DNA from 3 places in the Butyrivibrio sp. XB500-5 genome. Region 3 is predicted to be linked to each of the others. Evidence: predicted binding sites of a transcription regulator. Region 3 holds the regulator's gene; each other region holds the start of a gene.
The links. The regulator Rex, encoded in region 3, represses fermentation and respiration genes when NADH is low (regulators of the CRP and FNR family bind a similar motif). The targets are predictions, from matches to a motif close to ATTGTTAANTANTTAACAAT.
Positions count from the first base shown of each region.

Region 1: gap (type I glyceraldehyde-3-phosphate dehydrogenase) is a predicted target of Rex. The motif match lies at 5,724-5,743, and genes of this name have one in related genera.
Region 2: D6856_RS09515 (phosphoketolase family protein) is a predicted target of Rex. The motif match lies at 3,046-3,065, and genes of this name have one in related genera.

Region 1 is NZ_RAIS01000001.1:722,900-733,147, reverse strand. Features, by position in the region: gene D6856_RS03430 (hypothetical protein) at 113-517, opposite strand; gene D6856_RS03425 (hypothetical protein) at 514-1,047, opposite strand; gene D6856_RS03420 (DUF4860 domain-containing protein) at 1,051-1,542, opposite strand; gene D6856_RS03415 (hypothetical protein) at 1,558-1,902, opposite strand; gene D6856_RS03410 (type II secretion system F family protein) at 1,907-2,962, opposite strand; gene D6856_RS03405 (transglutaminase domain-containing protein) at 2,989-3,957, opposite strand; gene D6856_RS03400 (GGDEF domain-containing protein) at 3,954-4,679, opposite strand; gene D6856_RS03395 (histidinol-phosphatase HisJ family protein) at 4,779-5,600, opposite strand; gene gap (type I glyceraldehyde-3-phosphate dehydrogenase) at 5,806-6,831, shown strand; gene D6856_RS03385 (phosphoglycerate kinase) at 7,127-8,362, shown strand; gene tpiA (triose-phosphate isomerase) at 8,379-9,125, shown strand; gene D6856_RS03375 (sodium/proline symporter) at 9,276-10,248, shown strand, end outside.
Region 2 is NZ_RAIS01000004.1:318,296-328,543, reverse strand. Features, by position in the region: gene D6856_RS09535 (ABC transporter substrate-binding protein) at 1-369, shown strand, start outside; gene D6856_RS09530 (carbohydrate ABC transporter permease) at 446-1,333, shown strand; gene D6856_RS09525 (carbohydrate ABC transporter permease) at 1,346-2,194, shown strand; gene D6856_RS09520 (SDR family NAD(P)-dependent oxidoreductase) at 2,212-2,964, shown strand; gene D6856_RS09515 (phosphoketolase family protein) at 3,180-5,546, shown strand; gene D6856_RS09510 (DHH family phosphoesterase) at 5,666-7,720, shown strand; gene rplI (50S ribosomal protein L9) at 7,721-8,167, shown strand; gene dnaB (replicative DNA helicase) at 8,170-9,513, shown strand; gene D6856_RS09495 (DUF362 domain-containing protein) at 9,683-9,853, opposite strand.
Region 3 is NZ_RAIS01000009.1:39,829-50,076, forward strand. Features, by position in the region: gene D6856_RS14295 (NAD(P)H-hydrate dehydratase) at 1-639, opposite strand, end outside; gene D6856_RS14300 (hypothetical protein) at 699-1,358, opposite strand; gene D6856_RS14305 (redox-sensing transcriptional repressor Rex) at 1,358-2,014, opposite strand; gene D6856_RS14310 (DUF805 domain-containing protein) at 2,269-2,649, opposite strand; gene D6856_RS15230 (hypothetical protein) at 2,810-2,977, opposite strand; gene hslO (Hsp33 family molecular chaperone HslO) at 3,041-3,928, shown strand; gene D6856_RS14320 (5'-nucleotidase C-terminal domain-containing protein) at 3,989-6,088, shown strand; gene D6856_RS14325 (hypothetical protein) at 6,176-6,355, opposite strand; gene D6856_RS14330 (hypothetical protein) at 6,395-8,011, opposite strand; gene D6856_RS14335 (hypothetical protein) at 8,301-10,172, opposite strand; gene D6856_RS14340 (hypothetical protein) at 10,189-10,248, opposite strand, start outside.

The DNA of each region.
Region 1 (10,248 bases), on a different contig from region 3:
TAGTTCAGTACATAATCTATTGTACCACATGATTTCGATTATGAGCGTTAAAACGTTATTATAAAAAATTAAAATTTGATAAATTTCACTTTTTATCGCTTTATGAACTAAATTATTCCGCAACCGGAAGAGTGTAGTCATACTCGGAATCATCGTGGTTTACTATCTGCCATTGAATTATACTACAACTATTGTTTGAATTGAATGTTTTTTTTGAACTATTTGACATTATCGTAATATCGAGTGATTGACTATCGTTTATCGGTATACTTTCTTGGTGTATTTCTTTATCGCCTTCACTATCATAACCTGAACTTACGGCTGCGACGAAAGCATTTCCTTTGTGACAGGCCTCATAGTAGGAAAGCTGCCTCTTTGCAAGGTCATTACTTAAGTTGTAGTCGGCTCTTGAGTTTACAATAGTTAGTGTGGCAAAAGAAATAAGGCAAAGAACCGTAAATATTAGCAGTATAGAAGCGCTTCCCACGCTGGAAGCACTGCGGCTTTTGCTTTTCATTCCGCCTCCTTTCCCGCGCCGTAATAATCAACAGAGCACGAAAAGATGATGTCTTTTGAATCCTTGGGCATGGAAGAAATAACATCCGAAGTGTTTCTGATATCGATGATCGCTATATCACCTACCATGGCGTCGCCTTTAAGATTGGTGTTATAATCCGTGACATCGCTGTACACGTCAGAAGCTTTTCTTTTACTTGCGGTTAAGATGGCTTCATATGAAGCATCTGTAGTTGACTCTCCGTAGAGATTCCAGTTCTTGTCAAAAAACAAAATGACGGTATCGGGTGTTGAATATGCGGTCGTGTAGATCTGAGATATCCCGCTGATATCTCCTTTTCCCGCGTAAAAAGCCTCAGCGAGGTTTTGACTCCAAACAGTCGCATGGCTAAGATTCGTTGTCTTTTCCGCAGTTAGATGTGCGGAGGCAAACAGCCTGATGCATACTGCCGCAGCCAGGGAAAAGAAAAACACCGCTATTATAAGTTCCATCAGGAACAAACTTGATCTGGCATTATTTTTCTCGTTCATCGCTCAGGTGTCTGTACTCCTTCTTGTTATCAGAAAATCTTCAACTGTGCCGTCATCCAGCGTTACAAGTACTCTGAAAAAGGCGTCATCAATTTCTTTTATGTCAAAAGAGCTGATCTTAAGGATTTTCTGACCTGCCTGCGGATAGATCTCTGACAGATCGCTTCTTGCATAAAGCTCCATAAGATAGCCGTCGTGATTATAGATGTAAGTATTATACAGAACACCGTCTGTTTCATCCTGCATTACAAGTGTATTCTGACCGAATATGTTATCGACGAATACACGTCCTTTTTCATCGGACTGTCTTATCTTTTCGGAAATATAGGCGCAGGATATTCTGTGCGAATAGTTTCCGGACATTGCTTCCACGTTCTTTTTGTACACGCCCGCACCGATGATGATCACCGTAACGGCGCAGATGATAAAAAGAAAAAGAAGGCAGATTACAAACAGTGTATCTATTACGTGAGATCTTTTTCCTTCAAGTTCCATCAGATAAAATACCTCTTATTTGTTAACCTTGATAACTGTGACATCGGGATACAGATTGGCTGCGACCGGTCTGTAATCCACAAAAAAAGTAGCGTCGTCATACACAAGGCCGTAGTGCTCTTCGATATATGAAAGACTGGGTGGATAGCGACCTTCGATCGCATAGCACTGAACTATATCTCTGGCAATGGCGTTTTCAAGCGATTCCTGCTGCTTCTCGATCGTACTTTTGCCGGATGCATCAATAGCAAGGAATACAAAAACCGCAACGAGAATAAAGATGATAACGGAAAACCATCTGTAGAAATCACCTGTAATGCCGTATATTAAGCTTTCTTTGAATCTGAATCTATGTGCCATATTTTTAACCTATTGTGGACATGATTCCCATAAGAGGGAGGATGACCGACATGAGGATCATTCCGACGATTATAGAAAGAACGATGACAAGAGTGGGCTCAAGTACAGAGATAAGAGAGTAGATGCGCCTTTGCGTGTCTTTTTCGAATCTCTCCGCGATCTGGGCCATTGCTTTATCAAGCGAGCCGGATTTAAATCCGACTGCAACCATCTGCGAGTAAAAAGAGGTAAATATACCTGTCTTTTCAACGGCTTCAGGGAAGCTGTCACCGTCAAGAAGAAGTGTTCTGCACTTGTCTATTTTTTCTTTCATGTCAGAACTTTCAACCAGTTTTTTAACAAGGTTAAGACCTTCATAAGTATCTATGCCGCTTGAAAGAGTAAGTACCATACCGCTTGCAAAACGCTCACTTTCAAGCTCCTGTGCAAGACGCTTGGTGGGACCGAATGAAGCGATGATCTTTTTGAAATTTCTTTTTCCGTGCTCTGTAAATGAGAAGTATATAAATCCCACTGCGAGCAGCACCAGGATTGCTATAAGGATAAAAGAGTATCTGTTGAGTGCAAGTCCCATATTGAGAAGCGACTGTGAAAAGCCGCTCATGCCTGTTCCGAGCTGAGCAAAAACCTGTTCAAAGATGGGAAGCACTTTGACTATAAGGACTGTTATAACGATCATCATCATGAACACCATGATAAGTGGATAGCTTACGGCGTTTTTGATGTTCTCACGGATCGACTCTTCGCGTTCATAGTAGTCGGAGAGTGATTCCATTACAACGTCCATATTTCCCGATTCTTCACCGATCGTGACCATGTGAATCACGTAGTCGGGAAAGACTTCGCTCATCCTAAGGGCAACGTGGAATTTCTCGCCGCTCTTTAATATCTGGCTGATCTTACCGAGTATGGCTTTGGAAGCCTTGTCTTTGGAATCTTCCATTAGGATCTCGATTCCGTCGACAGGAGCAATGCCGGCTTTTATGAGCAGAGCCATTTGTCTGCAAAAACCGGATATTTCATAGCTGTTTAGTTTCTTTTGTTTTGAGGTAGCTTTCATAGCCTGTTCCCTTTTCCGTAAGAAAATTAGTAGATGTATTTTACAGAGTAGTTATCACCCTCGTCCAAGAAGGAGCGGAGTTTACTCTTTTTGGTTGTTGAAGCCAAGGTGGGATCCATGAGTGACCAGTCGACGCCGTCAAATTCGATCATTCCGTTGATCCATCCGATATCCGTCACGTATGCGCTGAGCCATGCGTGATAGGTGGTTCCGGCGTAACCGATCTCCATCTTGGTGGGGATGTTCTGGCTTCTGAGCATGGCGGTCATTAGTGCCGCGTAATCCAGGCAGATGCCTTTTTTGTCTGTATAAACCTGATCTATATCGGGTAAATAGCTGCTTTCGACTGATTTTGCTTTATCGTGATCGTAGCTTATGTTTTCTATCACATAGTTGTAGACCTGAGAGATTACCTCAAGGTCGTTGTCACAAGGGTATGCAAGCTGCTCGGCTTCTTTTACCCCAAGAGAATCTTCTGTGAAGGTCACAAACTGATTGGGATAAAGAAACGGCATAAACTCGCTGTTTAGTTTAACTTCGATCTGTGTGGAAAAGACAATGGAATATCTTTTTCCTTCTATATTTTCAAATACATTTATCATGTAGCTTCCGTCTCCTGATTGGAGTGGGAAGATCTCATCCGTCGGCTCTTTTGAATTGAGGTTGTATGTGTAGACGACCTCATCCGGTCCCGTGATCTGAAGCTTGACCTTGGGTGAAGTTCCAAGATAGCGCACAGATACATAGCCTTCGGAAGAGTTGGAATAATCAACGCTTGCAAATTCATTATCTTTCGTGGCCGTTCCCGGATGCGACGGAACCAGGCATACGGGAGTGTTGTCGCGAGTGCCCTTTTCCGTTCCGAGATTACCGTAGCCTTCGGGAACTGTCGATTTATGGAAAAAACCGCAGGCCGAGGTGCTTAATATCAAAGCAACGGTAACTGACAACGGCAATATTTTATTTTTGGTAAAGCTCTTTAGTTTGTGCTTCATGAAAGTACCTGAGGAGCGTCCTTTAATTTCTTGTATGCTTTTGAAATAAGCTCGGATATTCTTGTTACCTTTTCGTCTGAGTTAAGAACTCTTGCATATGCGATCTCGATCGGAGAGCCGACGCCGAGCTCGTTGTAGCCGTGGAGTCTCTTGGTCAGATCCATGAGGAACATATCGGCGTTGTTGGAGTCGCAATCTTCCATAAGGAGTATGAATTCGTTTCCGCCGTTTCTTCCGATGTAGCCGTAGCTTTCGCCGACATCTTCAAGAATGTAGCAAAATTCTGCAATGAGATCGTTACCCTGAGCGTGACCTTTTTTGGAATTAACATTATACAGATCGTTTATCTTCATCAGGATAAAGCCGGCGTTTTCGAGCTTGTCCGAATCATTGAAGGTTTCGAATAAAAGGTCGCAGCTATACCTGTTCGGAAGGCCTGTTAGTCTGTCGAGATATGCCATCTTATTGAGCCTTTCGCCTATGGAAGCAGTCCTTTTCAGAATATAGAAATCAATGATAAAAGAGATCGCGAATAGAATAATGGATACCGTAACAAGACCGATAAGCCAGCCGGTCTTTGAAAGAAATTCCTTGTTCTTGTTGACGATATATGCCAGCATCACGGTTATAAGAAGTAATACAAAAAGAGAAACCACTTTATATATAAAGATGGAATTATATATGTTGGTACGTTTACTCTTGGTGTAAAAATCAGCTTTCATGCCAACCTCCCGCTCATAAGAATAAAAGAATATGGTAATGCTGCTTTACTTAAGATTTTACACTATTTTACGTTTATTAGTAACTGCTTTCCGCGCGCGTTAGAGCTTGTGGAATATCGGAGCTCTTTTTTCAAAGGTGCAATATTCGTCGAACCCGCAAGATAGAGCAATTTCTTTTAACACGTCAAAAGAACCTGCGACTCCTTCCGGTTTGTGGGCGTCTGAGCCAAGGGTGATGATCTTTCCACCCAGCTCTTTATACCTTTTCAGCACGTCGCGGTGCGGATTGGGATCAGTTGCTCCTTTGAATATCGGCTTTGAATTAAGGTCAAGGCCCTTGTTGTTCTTGATAATATGAAGGAGAATCGCGTCAATCTCCTTATTGTAGCTTTGATAGGAATAATAGGAATTATCACCATCCGGAACATATCGGGTAAGATAATCGAGGTGCCCGAGTACGTCATAGTCGTTGAAAACTTTGAGGTTTTCCAGAGTGAGCTCGAAGTAGTCTTTAAGCATCTTTGCAGGTTCGACGCCATCCCAGAAATCGGGATAATAAGGGTCTTTTCTATTAATAAGATGGATCGATGCGATGACAAAATCGAAGGGCTCTGCCTTAACGAAATCGGAGTTTTCCTTGGCGATGTGAGTCTGCATGCCGACCTCGACACCGTATCCTATGTGGATCCTGTCTTTATATTTTTCCCGGTAAAAAGAGATTTCTTTATGATATGCCTTGGTATCAAGCAAAAAGGCGTCCTTTGGAAGATCGTCGTAGTGAGGATAATCAAGATCAAGGTGATCCGTAAAACATATATCCGTAAGTCCCTTTGACAGAGCGCTCTCTATCATAGATTCCATTGAAGCCGTGCTGTCAGAGGAGTTATGTGTGTGTAGATGGTAATCTGATGTGGGGATCATTGTATCACTCCGTTCTTTATAAAAATGAGATAGGGAAATCATATTTTTTTCTGTGGAATTTCCTCAGGATTATTTTAATATTCTTACTTGATTTATGCTACATTTTTTATTAGAATTAGAGTTGCTGATAAAAAATTATCAATTCTTATGATATTTAATGTAACAGCAATTATATTAATTAAATTCATTTTAGGAGGAACTTAAAATGGCAGTTAAAGTAGCAATCAATGGTTTTGGTCGTATCGGACGTCTTGCTTTCAGACAGATGTTTGAGCATGAGGGAACAGAGATCGTAGCAATCAACGATCTTACAGATCCTAAGATGCTTGCTCATCTTCTTAAGTATGATTCATCACAGGGCAAGTACAAGTACGCTGACAAGGTATCTTTCAGCGAGAACTCAATCACAGTTAACGGCAAAGAGATCACAATTTACAAAGAGGCAGACGCTAAGAACCTTCCTTGGGGACAGATCGGTGTAGACGTAGTTCTTGAGTGCACAGGTTTCTATACATCCAAGGCTAAGGCACAGGCTCATATCGATGCCGGTGCTAAGAAGGTTGTTATTTCTGCTCCTGCAGGAAATGATCTTCCTACAATCGTATATAACGTTAACCACAACACACTTACAGCAGATGACAACATCATCTCAGCTGCATCTTGCACAACAAACTGCCTTGCACCTATGGCTAAGGCTCTTAACGATTATGCACCTATCCAGTCTGGTATCATGGCAACAATCCATGCTTACACAGGTGATCAGATGATCCTTGACGGACCTCAGAGAAAGGGTGACCTTAGAAGAGCACGTGCAGGCGCTGTTAACATCGTTCCTAACTCAACAGGTGCTGCTAAGGCTATCGGCCTTGTTATCCCTGAACTTAACGGCAAGCTCATCGGAGCTGCTCAGAGAGTTCCTGTTCCTACAGGTTCAACAACACTTCTCTTCGCAGTTGTTAAGTCAAGCACAGAGGTAACTAAGGAGTCTATCAACGAGGCTATGAAGAAGGCTTCTGATCCTGAGACATTCGGATACAACGAGGATGAGATCGTTTCATCTGATATCGTTGGAATGACATATGGTTCACTCTTCGATGCTACACAGACAATGGTTAACAAGATCGGTGATGACCTCTATGAAGTTCAGGTTGTTTCATGGTATGACAACGAGAACTCATACACATCACAGATGGTTCGTACAATCAAGTATTTCGAGAAGTTCGTTAAGTAAGAACCCCGGGAGGTATTCCCGAGCGGTTGGTTCGCACTTAGTTCGGGCGGCTGTGAGAACCTGATGAAGTTTTTTTGAGTCTGGTTCGAACGTGTTACGGCGAGCATTGCGAGGCGTAACCTCCTTATTAGTAAGGCGCGAGAGCAGAACTTCCTTATTAGGAAAGGCGCGAGAGTCGAATTTCCTTGTGAAGTGAGGAAGCGCGAGAGCAGAACTTCCTTATGAATTAGGATTACTAAAAAGGGTCCGGTCCGTTTGGACCAGGACCCTTCATTTTTTATAAAGGAGAACAAATATGGGATTAAATAAGAAATCCGTAGATGACATCAACGTAAAGGGCAGACGCGTACTTGTTCGTTGCGATTTCAACGTACCTCTTAAGAACGGTGAGATCACTGACGAGACAAGAATCGTTGCAGCTCTTCCTACAATCAAGAAGCTTATCGCTGACGGAGGAAAGGTTATCCTTTGCTCACACCTTGGAAAGGTTAAGAACGGCCCCAACGAGGGCGAGTCACTTGCAGCCGTTGCAAAGAGACTTTCAGAGAAGCTTGGCAAGGACGTTAAGTTCATTGCCGATTACAACGTAACAGGCGCTGATGCTACAGCAGCTGTTGAAGCTATGAACGAGGGAGATGTAGTTCTTCTTCAGAATACTCGTTTCAGAGGCAAAGAAGAGACTAAGCCCGAAGAGGCCGGAGATGCTTTTGCAAAAGAGCTTGCCGATCTTGCAGACGATTATGTATGCGATGCTTTCGGTTCAGCTCACAGAGCACACGCTTCAGTTGCAGGCGTAACAAAGTTCATCACAGAGAAGGGTGGCAGCAACGTTGTTGGATACCTTATGCAGAAAGAGATCGATTTCCTCGGAAATGCGGTTGAGAATCCTGTAAGACCTTTCGTAGCTATCCTCGGTGGTGCTAAGGTTGCTGACAAGCTTAACGTTATCAACACACTTCTTGAGAAGTGCGATACACTTATCATCGGTGGTGGTATGGCTTACACATTCCTTAAGGCTAAGGGATATGAGATCGGTAAGTCACTCCTTGATGAGACTAAGATCGACTATTGTAAGGAAATGATGGAGAAGGCTGAGAAGTCAGGCAAGAAGCTTCTTCTTCCTATCGATACAGTATGCATCGATGATTTCCCGAATCCTATCGACGATCCTTCAATTGCTACAACGATCGTTGATGCTGATAAGATCCCTGCTGACAAAGAGGGTGCAGATATCGGACCTAAGACAATCGCTCTTTACGCTGATGCAGTTAAGTCTGCTAAGACAGTAGTATGGAACGGACCTATGGGTGTATTCGAGAACCCTGTTCTTGCTACAGGTACTAAGGAAGTTGCTAAGGCACTTTCAGAGACATCTGCTACAACAATCATCGGTGGTGGTGATAGTGCAGCAGCTGTTAACCAGCTTGGATATGCTGATAAGATGAGCCACATTTCAACAGGTGGCGGAGCTTCACTTGAGTTCCTTGAAGGTAAGAAGCTTCCCGGCGTATATGCTGCAGACAATAGATGAGAATGAGGTGAACATAATGGCACGTAGAAGAATTATTGCAGGAAACTGGAAGATGAACAAGACTCCCAGTGAGGCTGTTGCTCTTTGTAATGAGCTTAAAGATCTTGTTAAGAATGACGCTGTAGATGTTGTATATTGCGTACCCGCTATAGACATCGTTCCTGTTGTAGAGGCAGTTAAGGGCACAAACGTACACGTTGGTGCTGAGAACTTCTACATCGTAGACAGCGGTGCATACACAGGAGAGATTTCAGCTCCTATGCTCAAGGATGCAGGTGTTGAGTACATCATCATCGGACATTCAGAGAGAAGAGATATCTTCGGAGAGAACGATATCCTTATCAACCAGAAGGTTAAGAAGGCATTTGCTTCAGGCCTTACACCTATCCTTTGTTGTGGTGAGTCTCTTGCTCTTCGTAAGGCTGATACTTACAAAGAGTGGATCGAGAGACAGATCACTTGGGATCTTGACGGTGTAACAGCTGATCAGGTTAAGAAGCTTGTTATCGCATACGAGCCTATCTGGGCTATCGGAACAGGCGAGACAGCTACAGCAGATCAGGCTGAAGAGGTTTGTGCACTTATCCGTGCTCTTATCGCTAAGCTTTATGATCAGGCTACAGCTGATGAAGTTCGTATCCAGTACGGTGGATCAATGAATGCCGGCAACGCTGCTGAGCTTCTTTCAAAGCCCAACATCGACGGCGGACTTATCGGTGGCGCAAGCCTTAAGCCCGACTTCGGCAAGATCGTTAACGCGTAATTCCATATGTATGATAGTCCCCATGTGGTATCTGCCACATGGGGATTTTTTTTTCTAATACTTTTATAAGTGCATCGTTTAGGTTATTTACTCCCACATTTTAATTTGATAAACTAATAAAGTATTGGGTTATAGAAAGGGGTAAATAAAATGACACTATCACAGATTGGCATTATTATTTCCATTTTTGTCTACCTTGCCGGAATGCTTCTTGTAGGCTTTGTCAGCTCTAGAGAGACCAATGACGTCAAGGACTTCTATTTGGGGGGAAGAAAGCTTGGACCGTTCGTAACCGCGATGAGCGCGGAAGCATCGGACATGAGCGCATATCTATTGATGGGTGTACCCGGACTTGCATATCTTTCGGGAATTGCAGATGCAGGTTGGACGTGCCTCGGACTTATCGCCGGAACTTATCTTAACTGGCTTTTCACGGCAAGACGTCTTCGTAACTATACGGAGAAGCTCGATGCCATCACTATTCCTGATTATTTCAAAAAGAGATTTAAAGATAACAGCAATATTATTTTGTGCATAGGCGCATTCTTCATTTTGGTGTTCTTTGTGCCGTACACGGCATCAGGATTTGCGGCTTGCGGAAAGCTCTTTTCATCATTCTTCGGAGTTAATTATCAGCTTGCCATGATGGCATCGGCTGTTATCATCGTCGGATATACAACAACAGGTGGATTCCTTGCGGCATCCAAGACTGACTTCATTCAGTCCATTGTTATGACAGTGGCTCTTTTCTTCATTCTTGGATACGGCGTTGTAACCGCAGGAGGATTTGGCGCAGTAAAAGAAAATGCTGCTACGCTTGCTGGTTACCTCAGTATGAACGCTACACATTTAAACGCTGACGGATCAGCGGCTCCTTACGGAATATTCAACAAGATAACAATGTTCTGCTGGGGACTTGGATATTTTGGAATGCCGCATATCTTGCTTAGATTTATGGCTATCAGAAAGTCCTCAGAGCTTAAGGTTTCAAGAAGAATTGCTTCCGTTTGGGTAGTGTTCTCTCTTGCAATTGCTATAATTATCGGTGTTGTCGGAAGAGCACTCACAGTCGGAGGAGAACTTTCAAGCCTCATTATGGCAGATGATCCTTCAAACTCATCGG
Region 2 (10,248 bases), on a different contig from region 3:
GATTGCCCTCAGCTTATGGGTGTATATGCAGGAACACAGCATGCTAAGGAAGCAATCGATTTCCTTAACTTCTTCTACAATGATGAGGGTGCTATGAAAACTCTCGGCACTGTAAGAAGTGTTCCTCCTACAGCAAAGGCACAGGAGATCTGTGCTAAGGAAGGCACACTTAATCCTTTGACCAAGCAGAGCGTTGAGGTCAGCATGCAGTACAACGGAAAATCTGACAGTGGCCCTACAACCGGATCAGAGGTTACAGCCATTTTGACAGATGCTTATGAGAATATATCTCATGGCACAATGAGCCCTGAAGAAGCAGCTAAGGAAACAATGGAACTTCTTAAAGACTTCTGTGAAGCTCATAAATGATCCTTATAAATATAAGATTGAATGCGCGCCGGTTATGTCGGCGCGCAGGCTATCTTAGGTAGAAAGAAGAAGTATTATGAAGAAAAAGAAACTTTTTTCCCGTGATAATCAGGCTTATTTATACTTGCTTCCGTGGATCGTAGGAATGCTTGTTTTACAGATCTATCCTTTTATCACATCGTTTTATTATTCTTTAACTGAATACAATGCACTTACCGATCCGAAATTTGTAGGGATGGCGAATTATATACGCCTTTTCACCAGAGATAAAGAGTTTTTCAAGTCACTTACAGCGACGGTGACATATGCGGTACTTACCGTTCCTTTTAAGATAATCATGTCTCTTTTTATTGCGATTCTTTTGAATAAGGGAAGAAAAGGAATAGGTGCACTTAGGACGATCTACTATCTGCCTTCATTGTTTGGCGGAAGCATGGCGGTATCGATTCTTTGGAAAATAATGTTCATGGATGACGGAATGATCAATGCTTTCCTTCACAGCTTTGGACATGAAACGATATCTTTTCTCGGAAATCCCGCTACAGCCTTGCCGACACTGAGCGCGCTTGAAGTATGGCAGTTCGGATCGTCAATGGTAATGTTCCTGGCGGCACTTAAGCAGGTACCTCAGTCGTTATACGAAGCTGTGAGAATTGACGGAGCAGGAAGGATAAAAAGCTTTTTCTCCATAACAATTCCTCAGATTTCACCGATCATTTTCTTCTGCATCATCATGCAGACAATAAACGCACTTCAGAACTTCACATCGGCATTTGTTGTTACACAGGGCGGACCGGTAAAGAGTACATATATGCTTGGTCTTAAATTGTATAACGACGGATTCCTTTTCATGAAGATGGGTTATGCAAGTGCAACGAGTTGGATAATCTTCGGTCTTGTAACAATCTTTACTTTGGTATTGTTCGGGACATCCAAATTCTGGGTATTTTACGGAGATGAATGATAGGAGAAGGGTATGTCAAAGAAATTAAAAAACAGGATCAATGAGGTAATCATGTATGTGGTTCTGATCACTATCGGAATTATAATGATCTACCCTCTCATATGGATGTTTTTTGCAAGCTTTAAAACAAATGAGGAAATATACGGAAGCATCGCACTCCTTCCGAAAAGCTACAGTTTTCAGGCTTTTGTGGACGGATGGAATGCGATAGGCGGAAATACGTATGCGGTATTTTTCAGAAATTCTTTTCTTCTGGTACTTCCCACAACGATACTTACGGTTGTTGCAAGTACGCTTACGGCATATGGATTTGCAAGGTTTAATTTTAAAGGAAAAAAGGCAATGTTTGTGCTGCTTATGTCAACTCTTATGTTGCCCAACGCTATCCTTATCATTCCAAGATATGCGATCTTCAGAGACTTGAACGTGCTCGACGGATACGGACCGTTTTATCTCATGGCGGCATTTGCGTGTTATCCGTTCTTTTCATATATGCTTATTCAGTTTTTGAGAGGACTCCCCAGAGACCTTGACGAGTCCGCATATATAGACGGCTGCGGAACATTTAAGACGCTCACGCACATTCTTTTGCCGCTTTTAAAACCGGCATTATTCTCCGCAGGATTGTTCCAGTTTTTGTGGACCTACAATGATTACTTCAATTCACTTATATACATAAATACAGTAAAAAAATATACAGTATCGATGGCTCTCAGGCTTTCACTTGATACCGAGTCGGTAGTTATTTGGAAAAACGTAATGGCAATGTCATGTCTGGCAGTTTTGCCGGTGGTTGTCCTGTTCTTCTTTGCCCAAAAGTATTTTGTTGAGGGGATTGCCACAACGGGCCTTAAGGGATAAAAGAGGAGTAGATTATCATGAACGTAAAAGACAAGGTTATAGTAATTACAGGTGGCGCCGGCGGCCTGGGATCCGAGATGGGAAGGCTTCTTTGCAAAGAAGGCGCAAAAGTCTATCTTTTGGATCTGGACGAAGAGAGGGGAAAAGAAACAGCGAAATCGCTTGAAAATGAGGGTGGAAAAGCAGCTTTTTACCGAATCGATCTTACTTCGGAAAAAGATTGGAACAATGTTATCTACGATATTAAAAATATTGAGGGAAAGATTGATGTTCTTGTAAATAATGCAGGCATCAACATCAGGAAGCCGATTGAAGAGATGAGCATTGAAGAGTGGGGTAAGATGATGCTTGTAAATACAGGCAGCACTTTCCTTGGATGTAAAGCGGTTATTCCTATAATGAAAGAGCAAAAAGGAGGAGCTATCATCAACACTTCTTCTGTGTGCGGTCTGATAGGACATAAGTATACACCGGAGGCATATACAGCAGCCAAAGGTGCGGTAACAATGTTCACAAAAGCAGTTGCATCAAGATACGGACAATTCGGAATAAGATGTAACTCGATCCATCCCAGCACTGTTAAGACTCCTTTGGTGGAGGAGATGCTCAAAAATCCGGACAGAGCAGCGGAAAGACTTGGCGAAGTACCTCTGGGAAGACTTGCAACAGCACAGGATGTTGCCAATGCGGTTCTATATCTTTCCAGTGAAGAGGCTTCTTTTATAAATGGAATAAGTATGCCGATTGATGGCGGAGTAACATGCTATTGATCAGGAGTTTGTCATTGTCAGAAAAAGGACACGATTGGGAGAAATCCCATGAAGTGTCCTTTTTTCATAAAGATAGCAATAATTGATAAAAAATTAGCAAGAATATGTATAGTATATCTGCCTGAAATATTTTAGTTTAGTATGGATGCAAAAGTTTCTATGAGCAGCCAAGTGACTGCGAGTATTAACATACAAGTAGTAAAGGAGAGTTAAGTATGAACCACAACGAATTAACAGACGAGTACTTAGCCAAAATGGACGCCTATTGGCGTGCGACTAACTATCTCGCTGCAGCTCAGTTATATCTTCTTGAGAATCCGCTCCTTCGTGAGCCTCTTAAGAAAGAGCATATCAAAAAGAAGATCGTAGGACACTGGGGTACAGTTCCCGGACAGAACTTTATCTATGTACACCTTAACCGTGTCATCAACAAGTACGATCAGGATATGATCCTTATTTCAGGTCCAGGCCACGGCGGAAACTTCTTCGTAGCCAACACATATCTTGAGGGATCATACAGTGAAGTATATCCTAACGTAAGCCGTGATATGGACGGTTTGCAGAAGCTCTGCAAGCAGTTCTCATTCCCCGGCGGTATCTCAAGCCACGTAGCTCCCGAGACACCCGGTTCTATTCACGAGGGTGGTGAGCTTGGTTATTCAATCGCACACGCTTTTGGTGCCGTATTTGATAACCCCGATCTTATCGCTACTTGCGTAGTAGGTGACGGTGAGGCTGAGACAGGACCTCTTGCAACATCATGGCAGTCAAATAAATTCCTTAACCCCGTTACAGACGGAGCTGTTCTTCCTATTCTCCACCTTAACGGCTTTAAGATTTCTAATCCTACAATTCTCGCTCGTCTTTCACATGAAGAGCTTGAGTCATTCTTCAAGGGAATGGGATGGAAGCCTTACTTCGTAGAAGGTTCAGATCCTAAGGAAATGCACCGTAAGATGGCTGAGACTCTCGACAAGGCTATGGACGAGATCAAGGCTATTCAGAAGAATGCTAGAGATAAGGGCGATGCAACAAGACCTGTATGGCCTATGATCGTTCTTCGTACACCTAAGGGATGGACAGGTCCCAAGGTTGTTGACGGTAACAAGATCGAGGGATCATTCCAGGCTCACCAGGTTCCTGTAATGATGGATAAGCCCGAGCATCTTGATATCCTCAAGACTTGGCTTGAGAGCTATCATCCTGAGGAGCTCTTTGATAAGAACGGACGTCTTATTCCCGAGCTTGAGGAGCTTGCACCTAAGGGAGATAAGCGTATCGGTGCCAACCCTCACGCTAACGGCGGTAAGCTTCTTCACGACTTAAGACTTCCTGATTTCCGTGATTATGCTATTGATGTTCCTACTCCCGGTTCTGTTGAGAAGCAGGATATGATCGAGCTTGGCGGATATATCAGAGACGTATTCAAGCTTAACGACGATCAGAAGAACTTCCGTATCTTCGGACCCGATGAGACAATGTCTAACCGTCTCAACAAGGTATTTGAAGTAACAAATCGTGATTGGAACAATGCTATCGATAAGGATACAGACCAGTTCCTTGCACAGGACGGTCGTGTAATGGATTCAATGCTTTCCGAGCATATGTGCGAAGGATGGCTTGAGGGATATCTTTTGACAGGAAGACACGGATTCTTCGCTAGTTACGAAGCATTCATCCGTATAATCGATTCAATGGCTGCTCAGCATGCTAAGTGGCTTAAGGTATGTAACGGACTTTCATGGAGACGTCCTATTGCATCTCTTAACCTTCTTCTTACATCAAACGTATGGCAGCAGGACCACAACGGATTCACACACCAGGATCCCGGATTCCTTGATCATATCTCAAATAAGAAGGCAGACGTTGTAAGACTTTATCTTCCACCCGACGCTAACTGCTTGCTCTCAACTATGGATCACTGCTTGAAGAGTAAGAACTATGTAAATGCTATCGTAGCAAGTAAGCATCCCAGACCTCAGTGGCTTACAATGGAACAGGCTGTTAAGCACTGCACACAGGGTATCGGTATCTGGGATTGGGCTTCAACAGACACTGGTGAAGAGCCTGATATCGTACTTGCATGCTGTGGTGACACACCTACACTTGAGGCACTTGCAGCTGTTGATATTCTTCACAAGGAGATGCCTGAGATCAAGGTTCGTTTTGTTAACGTTGTAGACCTTATGAAGATGGAGCCTAAGAACAAGCATCCTCACGGACTTTCAGACGTAGAGTACGATACAATCTTTACAAAGGATAAGCCTATTGTATTTGCATTCCATGGATATCCGACTCTTATCCATGAGCTTACATATACAAGAACAAACAGAAATATCCACGTTTACGGATATCATGAGGAAGGAACCATTACAACTCCTTTCGATATGAGAGTTCAGAACAAGATTGACCGTTTCAATCTCGTTATCGCTATGCTCAACAATATGCCTCAGCTTGGTAATAAGGGAGCATTCCTCATCCAGAAGATGAAGGATAAGCTCGTTGAGCACAAGGCTTACATCCATGATGTAGGTGTTGATATGCCTGAAGTTGCAGAGTGGAAGTGGACAGGCGTTAAATAATCTTTTGCGGATTTAAATAACGATATATATAAGTAGGGCATTTGCGATTATTTCGCAGATGCCCTGCTTATGTTATAATAAAACTTGGAATGTCCATTGGACAGGAAGAGGACAACATAATGTCAAATAAGAACAGAGTTAAATTAAAGGGCAAGTTGATAACATATCTTAGGATATTTACATATCTCGGTATTTTACTGGCACTTGTTAATGTGGCGATATTTACAATGAATCTGACGGCAGGTCTTATGCTTCTTGCATTTACCGCTTTGTATTTTATCGCGATCGTGTATCTTAATTTCTATAACAGGCCGATCATCATGAATGAGCTTGTAAGCTTTGCTACGGAGTACGGACAGATTCAGAAAAGGCTTCTTAGAGAGCTTGATCTTCCGCATGCCGTGCTCGATGATTCCGGCAAGATCGTATGGACCAACCAGGCGTTTGAGAGAGTGGTTCATCAGGAAAAAGGCTTCAGGAAGACTATCTTTTCTCTTTTTCCTACCATAACAGCAGATAAATTCCCACAGGGAAATGAAGAAGTTTCCTATAAGCTTGATTATGAGGACAGTAATTATACCATCAAACTCAAGAGAATATCGCTCAGAGAGATGGCTATGAACAGTGACATAATCGACGCTGACGGATATGAAGGAAGTCTTATCGCGGTATATCTTTATGATGAGACGGCTCTTCGCCTTGCCATCCAGGAAGTAGATAACCAGTCTCTTGCGGCAGGTCTTATCTATCTTGATAACTACGATGAGGCTCTGGACAGTGTTGAGGAAGTAAGAAGATCTCTTTTGACTGCTCTCATAGACAGAAAGATCAACAAATATATCGCATCCTGCAACGGAATTGCGAAGAAGATCGAGAAGGATAAATATTTCGTTGTTATGCCCAAGAAATCATGTGAGATGCTAACTGAGCAGCGCTTTGATATCTTGGAGGATGTTAAGACGGTAAATATCGGTAATGAAATGGCTGTTACCCTCAGTATCGGTATAGGAATTAACGGTCTGTCTTATGCGCAGAACTACGAATTTGCAAGAAACGCCATTGATCTTGCGCTCGGTAGAGGCGGAGATCAGGCGGTAGTTAAGAGTGCTGACAATATTTCTTATTACGGCGGAAAGAGTCAGCAGATTGAAAAAAGTACGAGAGTTAAGGCAAGAGTCAAAGCTCATGCCCTTAGAGAGATCATTTCCGGAAAAGATTCCGTTATCGTCATGGGACATAGAATGGGCGATGTGGACAGTTTCGGATCATCGGTCGGAATATATAGGATTGCCAAGACTTTGGACAGAAAATGCCATATCGTATTAAATGACGTTACGGCTTCGATGTCTCCTTTGGTTGACCTTTTCAGAAGCAATCCCGACTATGAAGAAGATATGATAATAAACAATCAGCAGGCAATCGATATTGCGGGCAGCAATACGGTTCTTGTTGTTGTTGATGTTAATAAACCAAGTATTACAGAGTGTCCTGAGCTTCTTAGGTTCTGTAAGACAATAGTGGTTCTCGATCATCACAGACAGGGAACAGAAGTTATTGAGAACGCAACGCTTTCTTACGTAGAGCCGTATGCTTCATCGGCATGTGAAATGGTTTCCGAGATTCTTCAGTATATAGGTGAAAACGTCAAGATCCATAACGAAGAAGCAGACAGTCTGTATTCGGGAATGATGGTTGATACCAATAACTTCATGAACAAGACAGGTGTAAGAACATTTGAGGCAGCTGCTTTTCTTAGAAGGAACGGCGCCGATGTTACAAGAGTGCGTAAGCTCTTTAGAGAAGACGCCATTGAATATAAGGCTAAGGCCGATGCGGTCAGCCAGGCTGAGATCTATAGAGACAGATATGCAATTTCCGTGCTTAGAACGGGGGATATAGAGAGCCCGACTATAATTGGTGCGCAGGCAGCCAATGAGCTCCTTAACATCAAGGGTGTAAAAGCAAGCTTTGTATGTACCGAGTATCAGAATCAGGTATATGTAAGCGCGAGATCCATTGATGAGGTCAATGTTCAGGTGATCATGGAAAGAATGGGAGGCGGCGGCCATATGAGCTCTGCCGGAACCCAGATGCAGGACGTGCCCGTAGAGGAAGCGATAGAAGCTGTTAAGCGTACAATAGACGATATGATTGAAGAAGGAGAGTTATCATAAATGCAGGTAATATTACTCGAAGATGTAAAAAGCCTTGGTAAAAAGGGCGAAGTTGTCAAAGTAAATGACGGTTATGCAAGAAACTTCGTTATTCCCAAGAAACTGGGAGTTGAGGCTACACAGAAAAATCTTAATGAACTTAAGAACCAGCAGAAAAGAGATTCAATAATTGCAAAGCAGCAGCTTGATGCGGCTAAGGAATATGGTGAGAAGATCAGCAAGGAGACGGTTCAACTTACCATGAAAGCAGGCGAGGGCGGAAGAGTATTCGGATCGGTTTCTTCCAAAGAAATCGTTACTGCCGCTAAGACACAGTTTGGATTTGATATAGATAAAAAGAAACTTCAGATGCCGGAACCTATTAAAGCATTCGGTACATATGAGATTCCGGTAAAGCTTCATCCACAGGTCACCACTACACTTAAGGTTTGCGTAAAGGAACAGTAAACATGGCAGATGAAACCCCTATAAAGCGCGTTTCTCCCAACAGTTTGGAGGCTGAACAATCCGTTGTCGGCGCCATGCTGATGGATAAAGAGGCGATAGAAATTGCATCCGAAATAATAATCCCGGAGGATTTTTACAACAGGCAGCTGGGGACAATATTTGAGACAATGGTGGAACTCAACAAGGAGGGCAGCGCCGTTGACTTTGTCACCTTGCAGAACCGACTTAGGGAAAAGAATGTTCCTCCGCAGGTTAGCAGCGCTGAGTACATAGGAGAACTGGTTTCCGCAGTTCCCACTTCGGCCAACATCAAGTACTATGCACAGATAGTGGCTGATAAATCAACGCTCAGAAAGCTTATTCATGTAAGCGAGGATACCATCAACACCTGCTATTCCGGTGGCGAGGATATGGAAGGGATTCTTAATGACGTTGAGAAGAACGTATTTAAGATCACTCAAAAGAGAAATATAGGGGAGTTCGTATCGATCGATCAGATCGTTATGAATGCCCTTAACAGAATAGAGAAAGCCAGCAAGATGAAGGGCAACGTAACGGGTCTTTCCACAGGATTCCTGGACCTTGATTACAGCACGGCAGGATTCCAACCTTCCGACCTTATTCTTATCGCTGCGCGTCCTTCAATGGGTAAGACTGCGTTTGTTCTTAATATCGCAGAGCATATGGCATTCCATGACGATAAATGTGTTGCAATCTTTTCGCTGGAAATGTCGAAGGAACAGCTTGTAAACAGACTTCTTGCGATGGAATCTCATGTTGATTCACAGCATATCAGAACAGGTAACATGTCAGATATGGACTGGGAGAAACTTATTGAGAGCGCTGATGTTGTCGGCAGTTCCAAACTTATCATCGATGATACTCCCGGTATTTCTATTCAGGAGCTTCGATCAAAGTGCAGAAAATATAAGATGGAGCATGATCTCCAGATCATTATGATCGACTATCTTCAGCTTATGACAGGCGGATCTGGAAGAAGTTCTGAGTCAAGACAGCAGGAAATCTCAGATATTTCAAGATCGCTCAAGGCTCTTGCCAGAGAGCTCAATGTTCCTGTTGTAGCGCTTTCACAGCTTTCCCGTGCGGTTGAGCAAAGACCGGATCACAGGCCGATGCTTTCCGATCTTCGTGAATCGGGAGCTATCGAGCAGGATGCCGATATGGTTATGTTCATCTACAGAGATGATTATTACAATAAAGATACCGAGAAGAAGGGTATCGCGGATATAATCATAGCTAAGCAAAGAAACGGCCCGATCGGAACGGTAGATCTTTTATGGCTTCCGGAATTTACGAAGTTTGCAAATCTGGAGAAGGGCCATTAAAGAGATAGCGGAAGGGATGAGCCAATCTCTCAGGGCTAAAGCCAAGCCGGGCACTCGGAAATGCTGACGCGTTTCCTCGTTCTATCGGCTGCGCCAAATAAGAAAATAAAAAAGAGCATTTTCCTAAGTGAACTTGGAAAATGCTCTTTGTTTATTTCCTTGCTTGGTTTTAGCCCTGAGTGATAGCACCTACAGGACACTGAGCTGCACAAGAACCGCAATCGATGCATGTGTTAGCGTCGATAACGAACTGTGAATCTCCCTGAGAAATAGCTGAAACAGGGCACTGACCTGCACATGATCCACAGCTGATGCAACCATCACTTATAACGTATGCCATAATTAATCTCCTTCCATAATGTAATACAGAATTGAATTTGTAACAAAATACCGGTTGGCTTTGCCGTTACCAACCTTTGATACACGATAATGATATAATAATAATAATTTTTTATCAATAGCATAAACGAAAACTTTTATCAGATGAAATCGTAAAATTATTATAAATTGACAGACAATTGCGATAAAACAGGGACTTTGAATAAGTTGCTCAAAAAGCCCGTAAATCCTTGATTCCATTGACATAAAGTGCATTAAAATGATACTATTGATTTTGGCAGAATACGAGTAAAATTCACCCGTCACAACTTTTTCATTGGGGGAAAAGGCGTGAACGGTGTTTTTGCGCTATTTCAAAGTTATATTTACACAACTTAATATTGCAGCCAAATTATT
Region 3 (10,248 bases):
CTTACCCGTATACTCGCAGCCCGGATAAAGAAGGTGTCCTATCTTAACCTGATTGAAGGTCACGGTCGAATCCGCCATAACGGCGCAGCCCATGACTTTGCCGTTGTCCGCATTTATTCCCGAAGGAATATCGACAGATACAACGAACATGTCATCCAATCTTTCTTTTTTACAATCATTGATATAGTTTATCGCTTCTTCAAATGTACCCGTGACATTTCTCGAAAGCCCTATACCGAACAATGCATCTACTATGATATCCCATTCGGCAACGCTTTTGTTGTCTCTTATATTGGAAAAAGTGTCAGTAGTGATCCCGTAACTTCCGCAGATCTTGAGCTGCATCAAAAGAAGATCGCTGCACTTGGTGGGATCTCCTATAACGCACAGATTTACAAGATATCCTCTCTGTTTGAGAAGTCTTGCGATACATGCGCCGTCTCCTCCGTTGTTTCCGATTCCCGCAAAGACAAGTGCTCTGCGCTTTCTCGTGATCTTTCTTTCATCAGCGTATCTGTCTACTTCATCGCACACCGAAAGAGATGCTCTTTCCATAAGGATCTCGGTCTGAACGCCGAAAATCTGCGACGTATTTCTGTCGTACTGCTTCATCTCACTGCTAGTGACTGCGTATCTCATAGTAGTTTTCCCCTTTTTAGAACAATAGGCTGCCACTCGGGCAGCCTACTTTATATAACTCATTCAACAAATTCACCATCATCGGCGTTTCTCGGCCTTCTGATGGGATGCCTTCTGTTAGGATCGTATTTGAGATCGAATATCTCCATAACCTCAGGCCCGAATATCTGATGCATGTAGGAATAGAGATTGTAGTTTTCAAGCTCAGCTTCCTGCATATGGATTATGTTCTTCTTAAGCTCAACTCTCACTTTGGATACCCAATCATCAAGCTCCAAAATGTATTCGGTATTGTCATGAAGCCTCTCATAGCAGACATTCATGGTCTCTACCATAAGCTTATAATCCACATCATATATTTCTCGCGACAGGTCTTTTAACTCATCGCTATAGGAATCAAGTCTATCATTGCACTCCGAGATAAGCCTGGTCCTGTCCTGGATTTCTTTCTCGATCTGGGGATTATCGATCTTACCTGCTTTATCGCGAAGCGGAACTATCTCGCCAAGAAGCTTCTTCTTAAGCTTCTTGATGTCCTTGGTCTCTCCGCGAAGCTTGGAATCCCTCTCTACCAGTGCATTAAGTTGATCCGCCAGCTCTTTGATCTCAGGCGACATTTCCGTCTGGGTAAAAAGCTGATGCCATTTGTTATCAAGCGTCAGAATGGGAATCTTCTTCCCTTCAAGCGCAGACATATAGACTTTATTGTCTTTTGCCATTACTTTTTCTCACCCGGGTTTAATGTTTGTTCGTATCTGTTAATATTATACGATAATTTCATCAAACTGTCAGATAAATGTACGTTTTCAACCTGTATGCTGCCCGGAACTTCAAGGTCAACATGCGCAAAGTTCCAGATAGCCTTGATCCCGCATTCAGAAAGCCTGCGCGCCATAGGCACTGCCTGATCCTTGGGGATCGTTAGCACAGCTATTTCTATCTTGTTCTTGCGAACAAAATCCTCAACTTCATCTATGGGACGAACCTCGACGTCTCTTATCTTGGTTCCGAAAAGCGACGGATCGCGGTCAAATGCGCCTTTAAACACAAAACCTCTTCTTGTAAAGTTGGTGTAGCCTGCGATAGCCTTACCGAGATGTCCGGCACCTATGATAACAAGGCTGTGTTCCTTGTCGATGCCGAGTATCTTACTGATCTCATCATAAAGATAGCCGACATTATAACCATATCCCTGCTGTCCAAATCCGCCGAAATTATTAAAATCCTGTCTGATCTGGGAAGCAGTAACCTTCATTATATCGCTGAGTTCCTGAGAAGATATTCTCTCGACACCCTTCTCCTTAAGGTCACCTAAATATCTGAAATAACGTGGGAGTCTCCCTATGACGGCTTGAGAAATCTCTTTTTCTGCCATATTCCGCTCCTCCTCATTTTTGATATGTGGAACAGCTCTCATCACCTCTGTAGAGCCATCCGAATGGATTGTTAAGAATTCCACAATTCAATTATATATGCCCGTTAAACTTGTGTCAAACAGAAATGTTTTCATCTCTCAAAGACCCGCTATTACTTCATTCTCAGAGCCTGAACCGTTTAGAGATACAAAGATTCTGTTAAAAGGACCTTATGGAATTGTACCATAAGGTCCTAAATAGTTGTTATATATTATTAGATTGTCTGCTGGTCAGATCCGCCAAATCCCTTAGGATTGGGACCATACTGGTTATCACCCGGCTGCGAATCTGAAACCATGAATACAAGAACAATAATTCCACCAACTACAGGAATCAATCCAAGTAAAAGGAACCATCCTGACTTTCCTGTATCATGAAGTCTTCTTACACCAACCGCAAGTCCGGGAACCAATGTAGCTAATGCCCAAATAATAGCTAAAATTGAAAATACACCTGAAACATTAACCAGAATTCTTACTACCACGTTAACTATCATCTGGAGAAGGAAGAAGTACCAATACTCGCTTCTACGAGCTCTTCCCTCAAACACTGCATAGTTAGAAAATACTGATTGTACCGCCTCTGAAAATGACATTTTGTTTTCCTCCTAAAAACCCTTTTTCATACTTTTATATAAAAGTTCTTGACATATTATACGTCATTTTATTTACGGCTTCAATAACATTTCATGCATTTTCATAGTCTAACAATTAGTACTAATTATCAGAAAAAGTCTGATTATTCAACATAGAAAATTACGGTTTAAAGTAGCTTATTGCATCTGTCAGATTGCCGGCAAGCTCCTGCAAGTTCCTTGCTGATTCTGTGATTATCGAGAATGTCGCATTAAGTTCCTGCATAGACGCATTGGTCTCCTGCGTTGATGCCGCATTCTCCTGAGATATAGCAGACAAATGTCTCATTTACACAATCTCTAAAAACATTTATCATATTGAAGAAAACCAAGAAAAGAAAGAGGATTTATTATGTCTTATAAAGATTATATGGTAAGGGCAACCGCAGCTAATGCGCAGATCAGAGCCTTCGCCGCAACAACTAAGGACCTTGCCGAATATGCAAGAAAGGTTCACGGCTTATCCCCGATTGCCGCAGCCGCGCTTGGAAGGCTGATGACGGGAACCGTTATGATGGGCACGATGATGGATAATGACGACGATCTCATCACGGTCAAGATAGACGGCGACGGCCCGATGAAGGGTGCGCTCGCGACAGCCGACAGGCACGGTAACGTCAAGGGTTACGTCATCAACCCTCTTGTTATTATGGAACCCAATGCCTCCGGTCATCTCAATGTCGGCGGCGGTTTTGGCGAGGGAACTCTCACCGTAATAAGAGATATGGGGTTAAAAGAGCCTTATGTGGGCCAGGTGCCTTTATATTCCGGCGAAGTTGCCGAAGATTTCACCTACTATTTTTCCAAGTCCGAACAGACTCCTTCTTCGGTCGGACTCGGAGTTCTTGTCGAAAGAGAAAACTTATCCGTTATCGCAGCAGGCGGTTTTATCATTCAGCTCCTTCCGTTTGCCGATGACGCGACTATCGATCATCTTGAGGAAAACCTTAAAAAGTTCACTTCGGTAACTGATATCTTAAAAGCCGAAAAGACTCCGGAAGAGCTCCTTAACATCCTTCTTGAGGGCTTTGACGTAGAGATCACTGACAAGGTTGATCTTAACTTTTACTGTAACTGCGATAAGGACAGAGTGGAAAGAGCTCTCATGCTCATTGGCAAAAAAGAGCTTGATGAGATGATAGAGGAAAACAAGAACTTTGATGTGTGCTGTCACTTCTGCAACAAAAAGTATACTTTTTCTCCCGAAGATCTTAAGAAAATAAGGGAACGCGCCAAGTAATTTTGACGATAATGAGTTATAATATTTTTTAGACATAATTAAATATAAAGGAGGTATGGTATGAAGACTATTACTAAGATGACAAGGTCAATAGCATCTGCTCTTGCAATCGCTATCTTCTTTGCATTAAGTGTACCGACACTTAATCTTGCAGCTTATGATGCCCCGGCCGATGTCAGAACCATCGCAGACATTCCTGCAGATCTTACCGGCAAAACCGTGGTATTACAGACAAATGACGTCCACGGTGCACTCGGAAGATATGCTTATGTAGCTTCACTTAAGCAGAACCTTGCTGCCAGAGGCGCTGAGGTTATTCTCGTCGACTCAGGTGATTTCAGCCAGGGAACTCCTTATGTAAGCACATCAATGGGGGCAACCGCCGTTACGGTTATGAACGCGGCGGGATACGATATCGCAACTTTAGGAAATCACGAATTTGATTACGGTTATGCTCAGCTTGCAGCAAATCTTACACAGGCTAAGTTTAAAGTTATCTGTGCGAATGTACTTGATGCAAACGGCAATCCTATTTACGATCCCAATTATATGTATGTTACAAAGAGCGGTTTAAAGCTCGGATTCTTCGGAATGGAAACACCCGAGACACAGACCAAGGTTAACCCCGGTCTTATCAAAGGAATATCTTTCCTTTCAAAATCCGACATTTACAAATGTGCTCAGGATCAGACTGATGCATTAAAGTCTCAGGGTGCAGATCTTGTTTTGTGCCTCGGCCACCTTGGTGTTGATGAAGAGTCAGCTGCCGACGGACATCGAAGCGTTGATATGTATGCCAAGACTAAGGGCATCGACCTTATTCTTGACGGCCACTCTCACACTGTTATGACAGCAGGTGCCAAGAATGAGCCTATTCTTTCTACAGGAACCAAGGTAGAAAACATCGGTGTCGTTATTATCGACGATGCTTCCAAGGCTATTGAGGATAAGTTCCTCATCACACTCGACGGACTTCAGCCCGAAGTTACATCTTTTAACGTTGCCAACGATATAATCAAAAAGGTTGATAACGAATACAGCGTAGTATTTGCAAAGAGCGAAGTTCTCCTCGACGGAAACAAAGCTCCCGGAAACAGAACTCAGGAAACAAACCTCGGCGATCTTATCGCTGACGCACTTATCTGGAGCGTTCTTAGAACAGACGGCGGAATTACCGTTCCCGAGGATCACGTCGTTGCTATCACAAACGGCGGCGGAATCAGAGCTACCATCAAGGCCGGCAATGTAACCAAGGCTGACCTCAATACTGTTCTTCCTTTCGGAAACACAGTTGCCGTTGTTTATGTAAAGGGTTCAGAGCTTCTTGAGGCTCTTGAAGCTTCAACATTTGCCGCACCCGAAGCTGTAGGTGGTTATCCTCAGACATCGGGAATCAAGTTTATGCTTGATACAACAGTACCTTATGCTCAGGGAGCCGCTTATCCCAAGTCAACATACTATGCTCCTTCCAAGATCAATCGTGTGACCATTCAGAGCATCAACGGACAGCCTTTCAACATGAATGACACATACGCTGTAGTAACCAATAACTTCTGTGCAGCAGGCGGCGATACATACTATGCTTTCGCAAACGCAAGCTCACAGTTCGATACAGGTATTGTAATGGATGAAGCCGTTATGGAATATGTTAAGCAGATTCTTGACGGTAACATCACAGCTGCTCAGTACGGAAAGCCCAGAGGTGATCAGACGATCATCACTTCCGCTACAGACGCTTCCACAATAGCAGACGCAAAGGCAGCCGTTCAGGCCGGTTCAGGTGAGGCCGCTGCAGCACCCGCTAAGGAAGAGGCAAAAGCCGAGGCTCCTGCTGCTGAAGCTAAAGCCGAAGAGCCTGCCAAGGCTGAAGAAAAAGCTGAGGCTCCTGCTGCTGAAGCTAAGGCTGAGGAAAAAGCAGACGCTACTTCCGAGAAGCCTGTAGAAGCTGCAACTGAAACAGCTCCCGCTGCTGAGACTGCTCCCGAGCAGACACAGTCTTCCGCTGATACCTACGTTGTTGTATCAGGTGACAATCTCTGGAAGATCGCAGCAACCGTATATGGTGACGGAAACAAATGGAAAGACCTTTACGAACTCAATAAAGACGTTATCAAGGATGCCAATAACATTCTTGTAGGTCAGGAATTAAAGACTAAGTAATCAAAATCATTTTAAATAAACAAAGAAAGGGACTTTCCTCGAATGCCGATGCATCCTGGAGAGCCCCTTTCTTTTTTTATAAATCGATCAGTAGTTCTTTCTACAGAGTCTTGATAAAATGCACTGTGAAAACCAAGGTGTTTTTTCTTTATGCATAAGCGCGTTGGGTTCACTTTCCCCATTTTTCATTCTATCAAGCTCATCTGTAAAAATGTACTTTCCTTTTACTATCTGCGTGTGTGAATTGATAAGTATTTCTTTCCCCATTTATAATGACCTTTCCATCTATAAGCACAACTATAAGTATCAATCCTGTACAGTTTCCTCTGTCTGCACTTCTACAATCTTTGCATCAAATTTTAATGCTTTGAAAATATCCTTAATTCTAAGGAATCCGGCTGTCTTGGCAGGCTCTTTATCAAGAACCTCAAGCCCTTCCGCATATGCGGGTGAAGTTGTATCAAAAGCGGGAATAGTCAATACCCACTCTTCTCCCTGATAATCAAAATGACATCTCTTTGCTACAGGAACTTTCTCGCAAAGGTACTTGATTATATCAGGTGTCATATTAATCTTGTCCTTGAAGTAAATATCTACAACCTCAAGTGAAGCTACGTCCTGACCAGCTATGTTCATCTGTGCCTGAACCTGATCCGCAATACTCTTGATTGCAATATCATTAAAGTTAAATGTTGCAGGTGCTGAAGGCTCTGATGCATTATCTGATCTATTATCTGAGCTTCCACCCTTATCAACTACTACATTCTTTACTTCACCATGCTCTGTGCTGACCTTAGAAACAATAAGATTAAGCAATTCAGGTGTGAAAGCAACAGTTCCCTTAAGTGATGAGATATATAATGTATAAGATCCATCATCATTCTTGCTAAGCGCATATCCAAGATCGGAATAATTACCGCTAAGCTGTCCGTTATCAGAGATAGCATATCCATCTTTTGCCTTAAGTGTGATAGTACCGGCAACCTCTATAGGATTTCCGTTTTCAGCAGTTTTAACATACTGGAATTTATTAACTTCATCCTCTGTAAAGCCATTAAATGTAACATCAACATTATCTGCGCTATTTACAAGTAGCGCATGATATTGATTCTCTACCATAACAAAATCTTTATTTGTATCTGATTCCTCTCCATAACTGTTGATGATGTAAATCGTTCCGTTAAAGTTTAGCGTTTCACCATTATAAACCATTTCATCGCTGAGTTCTCCATAGTAATAATTATCAATTGTTATAATATCTTCCGGCTTAAATCCGCTATATACTGCTCCGCCGATATTCAGGAGAATACTACCGTTTCCAATAAGATCATCATCGGGATCAAATGAACCTCCAAAGACTTCTCCACCTTCACGATTGTTAGTGATCTTTCCGCCAATATTCTCAACCTGATTGTAATTATCAATAATATGGCCATCGTTCAATCCAACGCCGCCATTGTTTACGCTTACTACTCCATCGACATTGGTTTGAATAAAATCATTATTCTCTTCCACAAAACTATGGTTATTTTTTATAACAAGATTATTTTTCGAAACAATACCGAAATTATCAGTGATTTCTTTGTTATTTACAGATACTGTTCCCACGTTGGAATTAGTGGTAATAAAGCCTAGATTCTCATCTACTTCACCATTATTATTCTCAATAATCCATGTGTTCTTTTCCACAGTTCCGTTATTGTTTAGTATCTCTCCATCATTTGTTTCAATCTTTCCGTCGTTGTTTTCTATTGTATCCCCATTTTCCAACTCGGAAATTGTCTCACCCCCTTCATTATCGGGGAGCTCAGCTGCAAATGCGCTCACAGGCATTGCCACTGATGCTACAACTGGTGTAACCCCTAAAGCTGCTGACATCAAAACCACTGCTAACTTTTTTGAAACATACTTACTTCTTCTCATACCTACTCCTTTTCTGCGTTGTGCCTTGCATTCACCCCCTCATCTTTTTTGAATACATTGCTCGTTTGTTAATTGTTATGATTATATATTAACGTAAATTTTATATTTGTCAACTATATTTTAATATTTTTTAAAATTATTTTTATAAATATTTCAACCCATCTTTTAAGTCAAAGCCTGCGAATATAAATAAGCCTTGAGAAACAGCATCTTTTCTCAAGGCTTATTATCTTATCGCATTATTTTACTTTGTGTTAACATTTTGCAACATCTGTTGCATAACGTTTTATTACTGCGCAACTTCCGTAACGGTAAATCCCACCTTTTCAAATATCTGAGCTACTTTCATGAAATTCGCTGATTTGCCGCTCTCTTTTGACAGCGCATCTATTGCCTCCGTGTACTCTGTCGATGATGTATCAACAACAGGTATGTCCAGGGCATACAGCTTGTCTTCATAAACAAAATAGCATCTCTTAGCTAAAGTACCGTCTTCGCAAAGAGTCTTCACTACCGACACACTAAGATCGGTAATAGATCCAAAGCCAAACTCCAGCACCTTGAACGAATGAGCGTCTCTTCCGCCTCTGGGTGCACGAGTCTTCTCTTCTATGGGAATATATACGCGTGGTCCGTCGTTAACACTGTATACCATTCCAAGACCGGGATTCTCTACGCCGGGAACATAGACTGTATCCGACTGTCTGCCGGACACACCATCAATAGGCTTATCACCAACTGTACTAACAACTGTTTCATTATTTTTTTCGGATACCTTAAGATGAAGATCCTCGAGTGTAAGCGATACATTTCCCGTAAGCGATGAAAAACTTACCGTATATGATCCGTCTTCGTTTTTATTAAGGCTATAAGCATACTTATCTGTCTCTCCGGATAGCTGTCCGTTATCGGAAAGAGAATAACCGTCTTTTGCCTTGAGAGTTATAGTTCCGGCAATCTCAACAGGCTCACCATTTTTAGCAGTCTGGATATACTGTGTGTAATCCACATCATCCCGCACAAAATTGTCATATGTAACGTCTGTGTTATCGGCATCATATACTTCCACACTGTTGTATCTATTCTCTACCGTAACAAAATCTTTGTCGGTATCGCCTTTTTCGCCATACTTATTGGTAATGTGGATTGTTCCATCACAGGCAATTTCACCGTCAGGTGTATCTACCGTATTTTTCAGATCACCGTAATAATAATTTCTGATAGTCAGATCATCTTCAGATTTAACTCCGCTTATTACCGTTCCGCCTCTGTTATTTGCAACAACAGCATTGCTGATTCGAGCGTCATCAGGATCGAGTGCACTTCCGTAAACAACACCACCCGTATAATTATTCTGTACAGCACCTTCTTCAACGATAGTAGCTTCGGAATAATTCTCTACAATGTTTCCGCTATTCTCACCGACAACGCCGTTATTGGCCATGATCAAAGCCGAATTGTTGCCTACAGCTTTGTCATTATTCTCAATCATATCAGTATTATTGTCCACATAGCCGGCATTGCATAAAACATGACCTGCGTTATTGATAATAGTGGCATCCGTATCATTTAGTTCAACATAATAATTGTTGTTGATAATGCGATCTCTGTTGATGTTAACAGTATTATTATTATCGATGACATCACTCTTGTTTTCACCTACAACACCATTATTACTTATAACCCTCGAATTATTTTCACCAACAACTCCGTTTTTGTCGTTATTTACTATCTCAGCGGTATTGGTAAAAACAAGCCCGTTATTGTTTAAGATCGTACCGTCATTGACACCAACAGTAGAATAATTTGTGTTGATCTTTCCATTGTTGGTTTCAACATAGTCACCTGTCGAAGACACAGCTTCAGGTTCTGATTCAGGAGCAGTCGCCTGTTCAGTCTCCGGCACAGTCTCTTCTGTAGTCTCAGGCGCAATCTCCGGCGCCACCTCTGGTGCCGGTTCCGCCGCTGCCTCAGATGCATCCTCTGATGTATTTTCCTGTGAAGCCTCCATTGCTACCTCTTTAGTCTCATCATCAGTACTCTCCTCGGCAGCGTACGAATCCACCTGCATTGTCATGCCAGCAACAATAGGAGTAAACACCATAGCGGCTGATAATAAAATCCTAGCAAGTTCTTTTGAAACAAATCTCTTTCTTCTCATTTCCCTCTCCTTTTATTCAGCGTTTTTTGCAAACATCAAGATGAAGATCCTTAAGCGTGATCTCAGCGTTCCCCTT